Nisaea sediminum: one gene and its partner. The protein of the gene in region 1 interacts with the protein of each later gene in a pairwise test. Links are inferred from orthologs where the notes say so. Each region holds a gene or a part of one and is shown on either strand. Other genes may lie near its edges.

Region 1 (7,547 bases):
CTGCAGCTCGGCAGCGAACCGGAGCAGGCTGAGCGGGATAGCCAGGATCCAGCCGAAGAAATAGACGTTCAGTATGATTGGCGCCCAACGCTGGAGATCCGTCCGCACTCCGGGCGGCACCTCCAGCGCATGACCGCACCACCTGTTGAGCCGAAAGAAGCCGAGCAGGATGAGCAGGAACAGGACGTAGAAACCACCGATGTACGCGGCTCCGCTGCCCCCAACTATTGGCGCAAACGTCTCGGTGAAAGAGAACATCCCGAAGGTCAGAAATCGAGCCACCATGTCGATCGTGATCCCGACGATCCAGAAAACTGGCGGCACGAAATAGGCCACGGACAACAGCAATGTCCGCTCGAGTGTCAGCCACGGAAGCAGAATCAGCTCAGTCAGGAAAGATATCGATGACCGAGCGGAGATCCAACATTCGGTGCGTAACAAGGGTGATATAAGGACAAATTCTACCCAATATGCACAATTGAATGATTTAAATATCTAATTCAATACCCACTCTTCAAAAGATTTTGCATCAGATTTAATCGCGTTAAATAGAGTCGGCTTCCATCCATTGACGGGTTCACCTAATAACGGACCGTTGATTTCATGAGTTAATGCCCGCATTTTTACATTATCACTTCTCTCTGAAACAGATTTTTTTAGCGCAATCAAGTACCCCAGCGCACGTTTCCTGTAACGCGCCGCTAATCCTAAAAATTCAAAATGACGCTTGGCAATCTCAAGTTCTGTCTTTGGTAATAAATTTGAATCACCAACGCAGTAAGAAACCTGCAAAGAATTATCACCATAACTTATTTCCGCCTCCAATATTTGACCTTCAACACTAGGTTCGAATAATGGATTCAGAAAAATCCTCTCTCTACCCACACGCGTATACAAGCGCTTAGACTTCTTTCTATTACAGTTGGGACATATTGGCACGAGATTACGCCCATACAATGAGTATTCCGGAAATCGTGCCTTTGGAAGAATATGATCTAAATCTGGATTTTGATCTAGCGAACAATACGGGCATAGATCCGCATTTTCTTGGGCTAAAGTTTCTAACATTGCAGAAAGCCGACGATTTATGGCGGCGGTTCTACTCTCAAATCCATCAATTAGCGCATCCTTTTCCGTATTCGTAAGGGTAATTTTTCTTAGTCTATGCACATTAGGGGTTGCACTATTGAAACGAGCTATCGCTGCGTCAACTCGCGAGATTAGTGGCGTCAACAATACTTCGCGTTCCGGCGTAGAATCACTGACCATATCCCGAGTTGATGGAACTGCGCCCGACAAATACGGACCAATGCACCTCACGTAGAATTACCTCCTTCGTATTCATCCTCCTCAAGACAATACAAGTGCGCCATTGCAGGAACTCCCAACTGAAATTGAAACAATTCAGCCACCGCTTCCGCGCTTCCGTGTTTTTTATAGAGATTTTTTAGGACATCCGTAAAATCACGCTCCGGGTCCGCCAAGCCCAACACCTTTCTTGATAACTCCCCCAAATCCTCCCCGAAACTCTCAAAATTCAATTTCCTTATTCTCGGCGTGTCCGTATTGTCACGCATATAGTGTTTGACATAATTACTGGGCACCTGTTGCAGCAATATAGGAGAATGACTAGCAACAACCGCATATGAGTCAAATTCTTCAAGAGTTTCATGCAATGCGGACACAAAGCTACTCAACAATCCTGGATGTAAATTTGTCTCTGGCTCATCGATCAGCAAGAGAGATCCTTCTTCAATGAACCCAATAATGTTGCTAAACAATGCTACCACTAGCCTTTGACCCGCGCTCAACAAACGAATGGCGTCAGATCTATTGCCATCATCTTCCGAAGTGAGCGCCAACGCCTCGTCTGGACTTAGGAGTGTTGACAACACTTTTCTGAGAACGTCCAAACGATCACTATCCACAACTGGCTCTAGTGATTCCTCCATCATCTGATTGATTTCATTCGCATTTATGTTGCCATCCGCGGTTCGCAATCCGCAATACTTGTAGGAACCTCGAGAACGATAGGCTGATCCGTCCATTCGTGGCGCCCGCCCCCCCGGAGAACGCGGCAGCGGAAATTCATCAAATATATTGTAAGAAATAGCAATGACCCGGCTTATCTCTAGGTCTGGTGTGATGGTTGTCTCTGGAACAATCGAAAGCGTATTCGGATCAAAAACCTTTGCGGGCATTAGACCTGCGGCAAGAGCACTTAAAGTTTGCGTCTTACCTGTACCATTGCGCCCGATCAGCAAGATCATCCTGTTCGAGAGGCCGTTTATTTGCGTAAAATCGAATTCTGTTAAGTGTGGACCTGTCGCACCATCCAGCCTCATCTCAAATGCAAAAGAAGGTGGTTCGACTTCTTCATACTTGGCGCCAATGTAGTACCCTCCTCGTTTTAGAGCATGGCGAGATGACGCTTCGCGCATAAAGCACTTTTCCCAAAGACCTTCGCTTTCAATCTGGTTCGCCCGATCCGGCTTTGCAACAACGTCCCCAACAGCGTTCAGATATTTTCTGCGCAATCTAGCATTCAAATTTCCAATATATCGGTAATAAGCAATCGACTCTCCTAAAGACGCTCTTGCAGACGGCAACCTTGAAAGAACTTTGGGTGTCTCCTTAACTCTAAATGATTCGCCCCCATCAGAAATCCTTAGAGGCCCTAAGAATATTTCATCATCATCTGAAATATGTAGCGTAGCAACAAAACGACACTTCCAGCCAAAGTCATCCCAGTTATCTTGATAAAGACTAACGTATGGAAAATTTAAACTTTCATCATCGGGAGGAGTGCGACGATTGCGATATACGAGAAATTGCATTTTAGCGCCAATTTGAGATTAAAATGAATGTGGAAAACTCAATTCATTCAAGGACATACCCGAATCCATCGCAACCTTAACCATTGCAATCATTTTCGCAAAACTGATTTACTGCTGGAGCAGAGTAAGAGACGATAAAGCGGTTAAGATGTTTCCGTCTACCACTATGAACACGAGAAACTTATTCATCCAATCAGCTTCCCTCCCCGCACCCCACCCCCTACATTCCCCCTCATGAGCACCCAACTCGAAGACGCCCCCGCCCTCGTCGGCGCGCGGAAGCCCGACCTCAAGTCCGATGCCGCGCCGCAGGATCGCGGGCGGCCGTTCGAGATCGTTTCGGAGTACAAGCCGGCGGGCGACCAGCCGGCGGCGATCCGGGATCTCGTCGCGGGGATCCAGCAGGGCGAGATGGATCAGGTGCTGCTCGGGGTCACGGGCTCGGGCAAGACCTTCACCATGGCGCATGTGATCCAGCAGGTGAAACGCCCCGCCCTCGTGCTGGCGCCGAACAAGACGCTGGCGGCGCAGCTCTACGGCGAAATGAAGAGCTTCTTCCCGAACAACGCGGTCGAGTATTTCGTCTCCTATTACGACTATTACCAGCCGGAGGCCTACGTCCCGCGCACGGACACCTATGTCGAGAAGGAAGCCTCGATCAACGAGCAGATCGACCGGATGCGGCACTCGGCGACGCGCGCGCTGCTGGAGCGCGACGACGTCATCATCGTCGCCTCGGTCTCCTGCATCTACGGTATCGGCGCGGTCGAGACCTACGGCAAGATGACGGTGAACGTGAAGGCCGGATCGACCATCGACCAGACGAAGCTGATGCGCCAGCTGGTCGAGCTGCAGTACCGCCGCAACGACGCCAGCTTCCACCGCGGCACCTTCCGGGTGCGCGGGGATTCGATCGAGATCTTCCCGGCCCACCTCGAGGACCGCGCCTGGCGGCTCTCGCTCTTCGGCGACGAGGTCGACCAGATCCACGAGTTCGACCCGCTGACCGGGCAGAAGACCGCCCAACTCGAGCAGATCCGGATCTTCGCCAACAGCCACTATGTGACGCCGAAGCCGACGCTCCACCAGGCGGTGAAGGCGATAAAGCAGGAGCTGAAACTCCGGCTCGACGAGATGAACAAGGCGGGCAAGCTCCTGGAGGCGCAGCGGCTCGAGCAGCGTACCGTGCTCGACATGGAGATGATGGAGGCGACCGGCTCCTGCGCCGGGATCGAGAACTATTCGCGCTATCTCTCCGGCCGCAATCCGGGCGAGCCGCCGCCGACGCTGTTCGAGTACCTGCCCGAGAACGCGATGCTGATCGTGGACGAGAGCCATGTCACGGTGCCGCAGATCGGCGCCATGTACAAAGGCGACTTCGCGCGCAAATCGACGCTGTCGGAATTCGGCTTCCGCCTGCCCTCCTGCATGGACAACCGGCCGCTCAAGTTCGAGGAATGGGAGGACATGCGCCCGCAGACAGTGTTCGTCTCGGCGACGCCGGGCCCCTGGGAGCTCGACCGCACCGGCGGCGTCTTCATCGAGCAGCTGGTGCGCCCGACCGGGCTGATCGATCCGGTCTGCATCGTCCGCCCGACCGAGACCCAGGTCGACGACGTGATCGCCGAGTGCAAGGACTGCGCGGCGCTCGGCCAGCGGGTGCTGATCACCACGCTGACCAAGAAGATGGCCGAGGCGCTGACCGAATACATGCACGAGGCCGGGATCAAGGTGCGCTACATCCACTCGGACGTGGAGACGCTGGAGCGGATCGAGATCATCCGCGACCTCCGGCTCGGCGTCTTTGACGTGCTGATCGGCATCAACCTGCTGCGCGAGGGGCTCGACATCCCGGAATGCGCGCTGGTCGCGATCCTCGATGCCGACAAGGAGGGTTACCTCCGCTCCAAGACCTCTCTCGTCCAGACCATCGGCCGCGCGGCGCGGAATATCGAGGGCAGGGTCCTGCTCTATGCCGACCGGATGACCGACAGCCTGCAATACGCGATCGACGAGACCAACCGGCGCCGGGCGCGGCAGGAGGAATACAACGCCGCCCACGGCATCACGCCGGAGAGCGTGAAGAAGTCGATCGGCGACATCCTGGAGAGCGTCTACGAGCGCGGCGATCATGTCACGGTCGAGACCGGCTCCGACGAGGGCGAGCTGGTCGGCAAGGACATCAAGCAGGTGATTTCCGAGCTCGAGGCGGCGATGCGCACCGCGGCGGCGGATCTCGAGTTCGAGGAGGCGGCGCGGCTGCGCGACGAGATCAAGCGGCTGGAGGCGGCCGATCTCGGCATGACGCTGGAAGGCAAGCCGCTGCCGAAAGGCGCGGTCGTCCGCATCAAGGGCCCGGTGCAGCCGCCGAGAGGCAAGCCGCCGAAACGCACCTCGGGCAAGCGGCGGAAATAAGGCAATGACGGCAGCGCTGTCGCCACCGGCTGCTCGGCAAATCCCGATTCCCCGATCAATGCCATTGAAAGCAGGGGCATAGCTCTAATATCAAGGGGCAGTCATTCAGGCTCGCCGAGCTCTCCTGAAATACCGGGAGCGACCGGAGCCGTCCCGAACCGAAGCGCTGGAAGGCATACCCCGTGACCGCAGAAGGTTGTCATCTCTCCCGAGATTGTATGCAAGCGGGAGCCGCTGCGTGATCCTTCCCCTCGCCCTTGCCATCGGCGGCCTTATCGTCCTGCTGGTCGCGGCCGAAATCATGATCCGGGGCGCCGTCGGCGGCGCCCGCATCCTGAAGATCTCGCCGCATGTCATCGGCCTCACCGTCATCGCCTTCGGCACCTCGGCGCCGGAACTCTTCGTCAGCCTGAAGGCGGCGCTGCACGGCCATGACGGCATCGCGATCGGCAATGTGGTCGGCAGCAACATCGCCAACATCCTGCTGATGATCGGCACCGTCGGAGTGATCTATCCCTTCGCCTGCGGCGACCCGGCGCTGCGCCGCGACGGCTTCATGCTGCTGTTCTCCACCGTGGTCTTCGTCCTGCTCTGCCATGCGGGCATGATCGAGCGCTGGCACGGCTGGGTGATGCTGACCGTGCTCGCCGGCTATCTCTTCTACTGCTACCGCGAGGACCGCAGGTGCAGTCAGGCGGGCGACGAGAGCGTCCACGCGAAGGAAGTGGAGGAATTCGACAGCCTGCCGGATTCCATGCCCAAGGCGGCGCTCTACACGATCCTCGGTCTCGCCGGCGTGATCTTCGGCGCGCGGATGCTGGTCGACGGGGCGGTCGACGTGGCCCGCCTGCTCGGCGTCTCCGAGACGGTGATCGGCATCACCATGGTCGCGCTCGGCACCTCGATGCCGGAACTCGCCACCACCATCGTCGCCGCCGTGCGCCGGCACAACGACGTCGCCCTCGGCAACATCATCGGCAGCAACATCTTCAACACGCTGGGCATTCTCGGCGCCGTCGCGGTCGTGAAGCCGATCGGCATTCCGGAGGAAATCATGGACAGCGACCTTTGGGTGATGGTCGGCGTGACCGTGATCTTCGTCGCAGCCGCGCTCAGCCTCCGGACCCTCGGCCGGCCGATCGCGATCGCGTTCTTCCTCGCCTACGGCCTCTTCGTGATCGGCCAGTTCACGACCTTTCCGGTGACGGCACTCGCGGGCGGCTGACTTCCCCGGCGCTCCCTAGCGCTCGTACAGCAGGCTGAAGCCGACCGCCTCGCAATCCTCGTAGACGTCGGGCTTGCGCGTCGTCGCCCGGACCCAGCGCACCGCCGAGCGTTCGGCGATGATCTGGATGATGGCGTGGCAGAAGGTCTCCTGCAGATTGAAGCGGCGGGTCTTCACCAGCTCCAGGATCTCGGTGCGGACGAAATCGTAATCCAGCACCCGCTCGATGTCGTCGCCGGCGCCGGTCGGATCGACATCGACCTCCATCTCGACGCTGACCAGCACCCGCTGCGGCTGGCCGCGCTCGAAATCATGGATGCCGATATCGACATTGACGGCGAAATTCTCCAGCAGGATCCGGGCACTGGTGATCGGCATCTCTGTCGCTAGTCCTTCCCGCCCATGAAGGCGATGTCGCGTGGCAGCGCCTGCAGTGCCTGGCCCCCGTCTAGGGTGATGGTCTGCCCGGTAAAGGCCGGCGCCGCAAGGATGAAACGGAGCGCTGCGAGAATCTGATCCGGCGAGCAGCCGCGCCCGAGCATCAGCGCCTTCTGGGATTGCACGAACTCCTCCTCCGTCTGCGGTCCGCTCGGCAGGGCGACGCCTGGCGCGATACCGGCGACACGGATAACCGGCGCCAGTTCCATCGCCAGCATCCGCGTGAACCCTTCAAGGCCGAACTTGGTCAGCGAATAGGAGAGATAGTCCGGATTGGGCGCGAAGACCTTGTTGTCGAGCAGATTGACGATGCAGCAGTCGAGTCCGGGCGCGAGGCCCCCGGCCGCCTGCGCGTGGACCTGGCGGGCGAAGGCCTGGGAGAGCAGCACCGGCGCGCGAAGATTGACCGCGTGGTGCCGGTCCATCGCCTCGGCGGTGAGACTGTCCAGGCGGTCGCCCTCGAACAGCGAGGCATTGTTCACCAGCAGACCGATAGGCGGTACGCTGCCCGCGAGCGCCGGGATCAGTGCGCTCACCGCCGCCGCGTCGGCGAGATCGCATTGCACCGTCGAGGCCGCTCCGCCCGAGGCGAGAATCTCCGCCTGCAGTTCTTCTGCGGCATCGGCCGAGCC
Region 2 (3,948 bases), on another replicon or contig:
GTGCAGGTCTCGCGCGCCCTCGGGACCGTTCAGGAACGCGTCGACACCGTAGTCGCTGCTGGCCGAGCTGTAATTGACCTCGGCCAGTTCGTTCCATTTCCGCTCGTTGGATCTGAAAAACTCATCCATCGCCCTGCTCCCGGTCCAGAGCCTGTCGCGACGCCGTCCCTAGAACGGGATTTCGTCGTCGAGATCGCCCGGGCCGCCGACCGGGGGCTGACCGCCGCCGCCGCCGCCATATCCACCACCGGAGCCGCCGCCATAACCGCCGCCCTGGTTGTAGCCGTCGTCCCCGCCATAACCGCCGCCCTGGCCGCCGCCGCCGCCCTCACCGCGTCCGTCGAGCATCTGGAGCTCGCCGCGGAAGCGCTGGAGAACGACTTCGGTGCTGTATTTCTCCTGGCCCGACTGGTCGGTCCATTTGCGGGTCTGGAGCTGGCCCTCGACATAGACCTTCGACCCCTTGCGCAGGAACTGCTCGGCCACCTTCGCCAGGTTCTCGTTGAAGATCACGACCCGGTGCCATTCGGTGCGCTCCTTGCGCTCGCCGCTGTTGCGGTCACGCCAGCTTTCCGAGGTCGCGACGGAAAGGTTCACAACCTTGTTTCCGTCCTGCATCGTGCGAATATCCGGATCGCGTCCGAGATTGCCGACGAGAATGACCTTGTTGACGCTGCCTGCCATGGTTCTATTTCCACTCTGCGAATTTGCCAGTCTGCAATTTGTTGCCGGACTGTCCCATATCCGGAGGCGCTAATCCAGTCGCGATGCCTCCATCCGGCGGCATGTCCCGGATTTGCTGCACCCGCAAAAACCGGGTGGCAAAGCCGCGCCATGCCGCTTATAAATGTTTCTGTTTCGTTCTTACTCGGGATCCCCGCCGATGTCAGCCTCTTCCGAACCGAAGGATATCCGCGTCCAGGGTGCGCGCGAGCATAACCTGAAGAGCGTCGATGTCGCGATCCCGAGAAACTCCCTGACGGTCCTGACGGGGCTCAGCGGCTCCGGCAAATCCTCGCTCGCCTTCGACACGATCTATGCCGAGGGCCAGCGCCGCTACGTGGAAAGCCTCTCGGCCTATGCGCGCCAGTTCCTGGAGCTGATGCAGAAGCCGGACGTCGATCTGATCGAGGGCCTCTCGCCGGCGATCTCGATCGAGCAAAAGACCACCTCGCGCAACCCGCGCTCCACGGTAGGCACCGTGACCGAGGTCTACGACTATCTCCGTCTGCTCTATGCCCGGATCGGGATCCCCTACTCGCCCGCGACCGGTCTTCCGATCGAGAGCCAGACGGTGAGCCAGATGGTCGACCGGATCCTGGAGATGGAGGACGGCACACGGCTCTATCTGCTGGCGCCGATCGTCCGCGGCCGCAAGGGCGAGTACCGCAAGGAAATGGCGGAACTGCGCAAGCAGGGCTTCCAGCGCCTCAAGGTCGACGGCGAGATGTACGAGATCGACGAGGTGCCGGCCCTCAACAAGAAGCTGAAGCACGATATCGAGGTCGTGGTCGACCGGCTGGTTGTGCGCGAGGGCATCGCGACGCGTCTCGCGGATTCGGTCGAGACCGCGCTCGATCTCTCTGACGGGCTGCTGATCGCCGAGGATGCGACGAGCGGCGAACGGACAACCTTCTCGGCCAAGTTCGCCTGCCCGGTCTCCGGCTTCACCATCGACGAGATCGAGCCGCGGCTGTTCTCCTTCAACAATCCGTTTGGCGCCTGCCCGAGCTGCGACGGCCTCGGCAGCAGCATGTATTTCGACCCGGATCTGATCGTCCCGGAGGCATCGAAGAGCCTGCGCAAGGGAGCGATCGCGCCCTGGGCCAATTCCTCCTCAAAATATTACATGCAGTCCCTGGAGAGCCTGGCGAAGCATCTCGGCATCTCGCTCGACACCGCCTTCGAGGATCTGCCGGAAGCGGCGCAGAAGGCCCTGCTTTACGGCACCGGCAGCGAGCGCGTCGTCATGACCTTTGACGACGGGCTCCGGAGCTACCAGACCAACAAGCCCTTCGAAGGCGTCGTGACGAACATGGAGCGGCGCTTCCGGGAGACCGAATCCGCCTGGAGCCGCGAGGAGCTTTCCAAATACCAATCCGTCGCCCCGTGCGAGGCCTGTCTCGGGCAGCGCCTGAAGCCGGAAGCGCTGGCGGTGAAGATCGCCGGGCTCAACATCTCCGAGGTCACGGAGATGTCGATCTCCGAAGCGGTGAAATGGTTCACCGCCCTGACCGAAAACCTGACCGGCAAGCAGGCGGAGATCGCCGAACGGATCCTGAAGGAAATCAACGAGCGGCTCGGCTTCCTGAACAATGTCGGGCTCGACTACCTGACCATGTCCCGCGCCTCCGGCACCCTTTCCGGCGGCGAGAGCCAGCGCATCCGCCTCGCCTCGCAGATCGGCTCCGGCCTGACCGGCGTGCTCTATGTGCTGGACGAGCCTTCCATAGGTCTGCACCAGCGCGACAACGACCGGCTGCTGGCGACCCTTGTTCGGCTACGCGACCTGGGCAATACCGTGCTCGTGGTCGAGCATGACGAGGACGCGATCCGGTCCGCCGATTATGTCGTCGACATGGGACCGGGCGCCGGAGTCCATGGCGGCACCGTGGTCGCCTCCGGCACGCCTGAGGAGATCATGCGTGCGCCGCAGAGCCTGACCGGCCAGTACCTGACCGGCTTCCGCCAGGTACCGATCCCGGCCGAAAGGCGCAAGGCGAAGAAAGGCAAACACATCACGCTCCGCGGCGCCACGGCGAACAATCTCGACGATGTCACCGTCTCCCTGCCGCTCGGCACCCTCACCTGCGTCACCGGCGTCTCCGGCGGCGGCAAGTCCTCGCTGATCATCGAGACACTCTGGAAGGCCATCGCCAAGAAGCTGCATGGCGCGAGGGAACATCCGGGACCGTTCGACAGCATCGAGGGGCTCGAGTTCCTCGACAAAGTGGTCGATATCGACCAGTCGCCGATCGGCCGCACGCCGCGCTCCAACCCGGCGACCTATACCGGCGCCTTCACCCCGATCCGGGACTGGTTCGCAGGCCTGCCGGAAGCCAAGACCCGCGGCTACAAGGCCGGCCGGTTCTCCTTCAACGTCAAGGGCGGGCGCTGCGAGGCCTGCCAGGGCGACGGCGTGATCAAGATCGAGATGCATTTTCTCCCGGACGTTTATGTCCAGTGCGACGTCTGCAAGGGCAAGCGCTACAACCGCGAGACGCTCGAAATCACCTATAAGGACAAGTCCATCGCCGAGGTGCTGGAGCTGACGGTCGAGGAAGGCGCCGAGTTCTTCAAGGCTGTGCCGTCCATCCGCGACAAGCTGGAGACCCTGGAACGGGTCGGCCTCGGTTACATCCAGATCGGCCAGGCGGCGACCACGCTCTCCGGCGGCGAGGCGCAACGCGTGAAGCTGTCCAAGGAACTCTCCCGGCGGGCAACCGGCAAGACGCTCTATATCCTCGACGAGCCGACGACGGGCCTGCATTTCGAGGATGTCCGCAAGCTTCTGGAAGTCCTGCAGGCGCTGGTCGATCAGGGCAATACCGTGATCGTCATCGAGCACAATCTCGAAGTCATCAAGACAGCGGACTGGATTGTCGATCTCGGGCCCGAGGGCGGCTCGGGCGGCGGCAAGATCGTGGCGGAAGGCACACCGGAGGATGTCGCGGGGACGGCCGGAAGCTATACCGGCAAATATCTGGCGCCTTATCTTGATGCGGCGCGCGCGAAAAGGACGGCCTAGGCGACGCTGAAGACCGGGCCGAAACTGCCGAGGGCGGGCGCAACGCCCGGTCCGTCGACATAATCGTAATGGACCTTGCGCGCCGAGGTCGCGGTGTCGAGATCCGGTGCGCCGAAAAAGAACGTCCTGTTGCGGCCGCCATGGTTGTTCACGACGAAATTGCTCAATTCCTCGACAAGGTCCGGCGTGATTTCCTTCGC

Evidence for each region.
Region 2: the proteins of uvrB (region 1) and uvrA interact in binary tests that used the Escherichia coli proteins (3 or more experiments, as listed by UniProt). The link is inferred for Nisaea sediminum from one-to-one orthologs.

What each region holds. Positions count from the first base shown.
Region 1 is NZ_JACZCQ010000004.1:45,701-53,247, forward strand. Bases 2,751-5,661 are described here. They hold uvrB (excinuclease ABC subunit UvrB), read left to right. Parts: upstream 2,751-3,071; coding sequence 3,072-5,252; downstream 5,253-5,661. Other genes in these bases: IG122_RS09290 (AAA family ATPase), read right to left, coding at 2,751-2,837; IG122_RS09300 (calcium/sodium antiporter), read left to right, coding at 5,491-5,661. Outside these bases: IG122_RS09280 (hypothetical protein), read right to left, coding at 1-342; IG122_RS09285 (HNH endonuclease), read right to left, coding at 496-1,269; more of IG122_RS09290, read right to left, coding at 1,317-2,750; more of IG122_RS09300, read left to right, coding at 5,662-6,477; IG122_RS09305 (dihydroneopterin aldolase), read right to left, coding at 6,493-6,855; IG122_RS09310 (SDR family oxidoreductase), read right to left, coding at 6,864-7,547. UniProt on the Escherichia coli protein: The UvrABC repair system catalyzes the recognition and processing of DNA lesions. A damage recognition complex composed of 2 UvrA and 2 UvrB subunits scans DNA for abnormalities.
Region 2 is NZ_JACZCQ010000002.1:122,240-126,187, forward strand. What follows is about bases 527-3,948. They hold uvrA (excinuclease ABC subunit UvrA), read left to right. Parts: upstream 527-883; coding sequence 884-3,748; downstream 3,749-3,948. Other genes in these bases: ssb (single-stranded DNA-binding protein), read right to left, coding at 527-684; IG122_RS04075 (hypothetical protein), read right to left, coding at 3,745-3,948. Outside these bases: IG122_RS04060 (class I SAM-dependent methyltransferase), read right to left, coding at 1-129; more of ssb, read right to left, coding at 169-526. UniProt on the Escherichia coli protein: The UvrABC repair system catalyzes the recognition and processing of DNA lesions. UvrA is an ATPase and a DNA-binding protein. A damage recognition complex composed of 2 UvrA and 2 UvrB subunits scans DNA for abnormalities.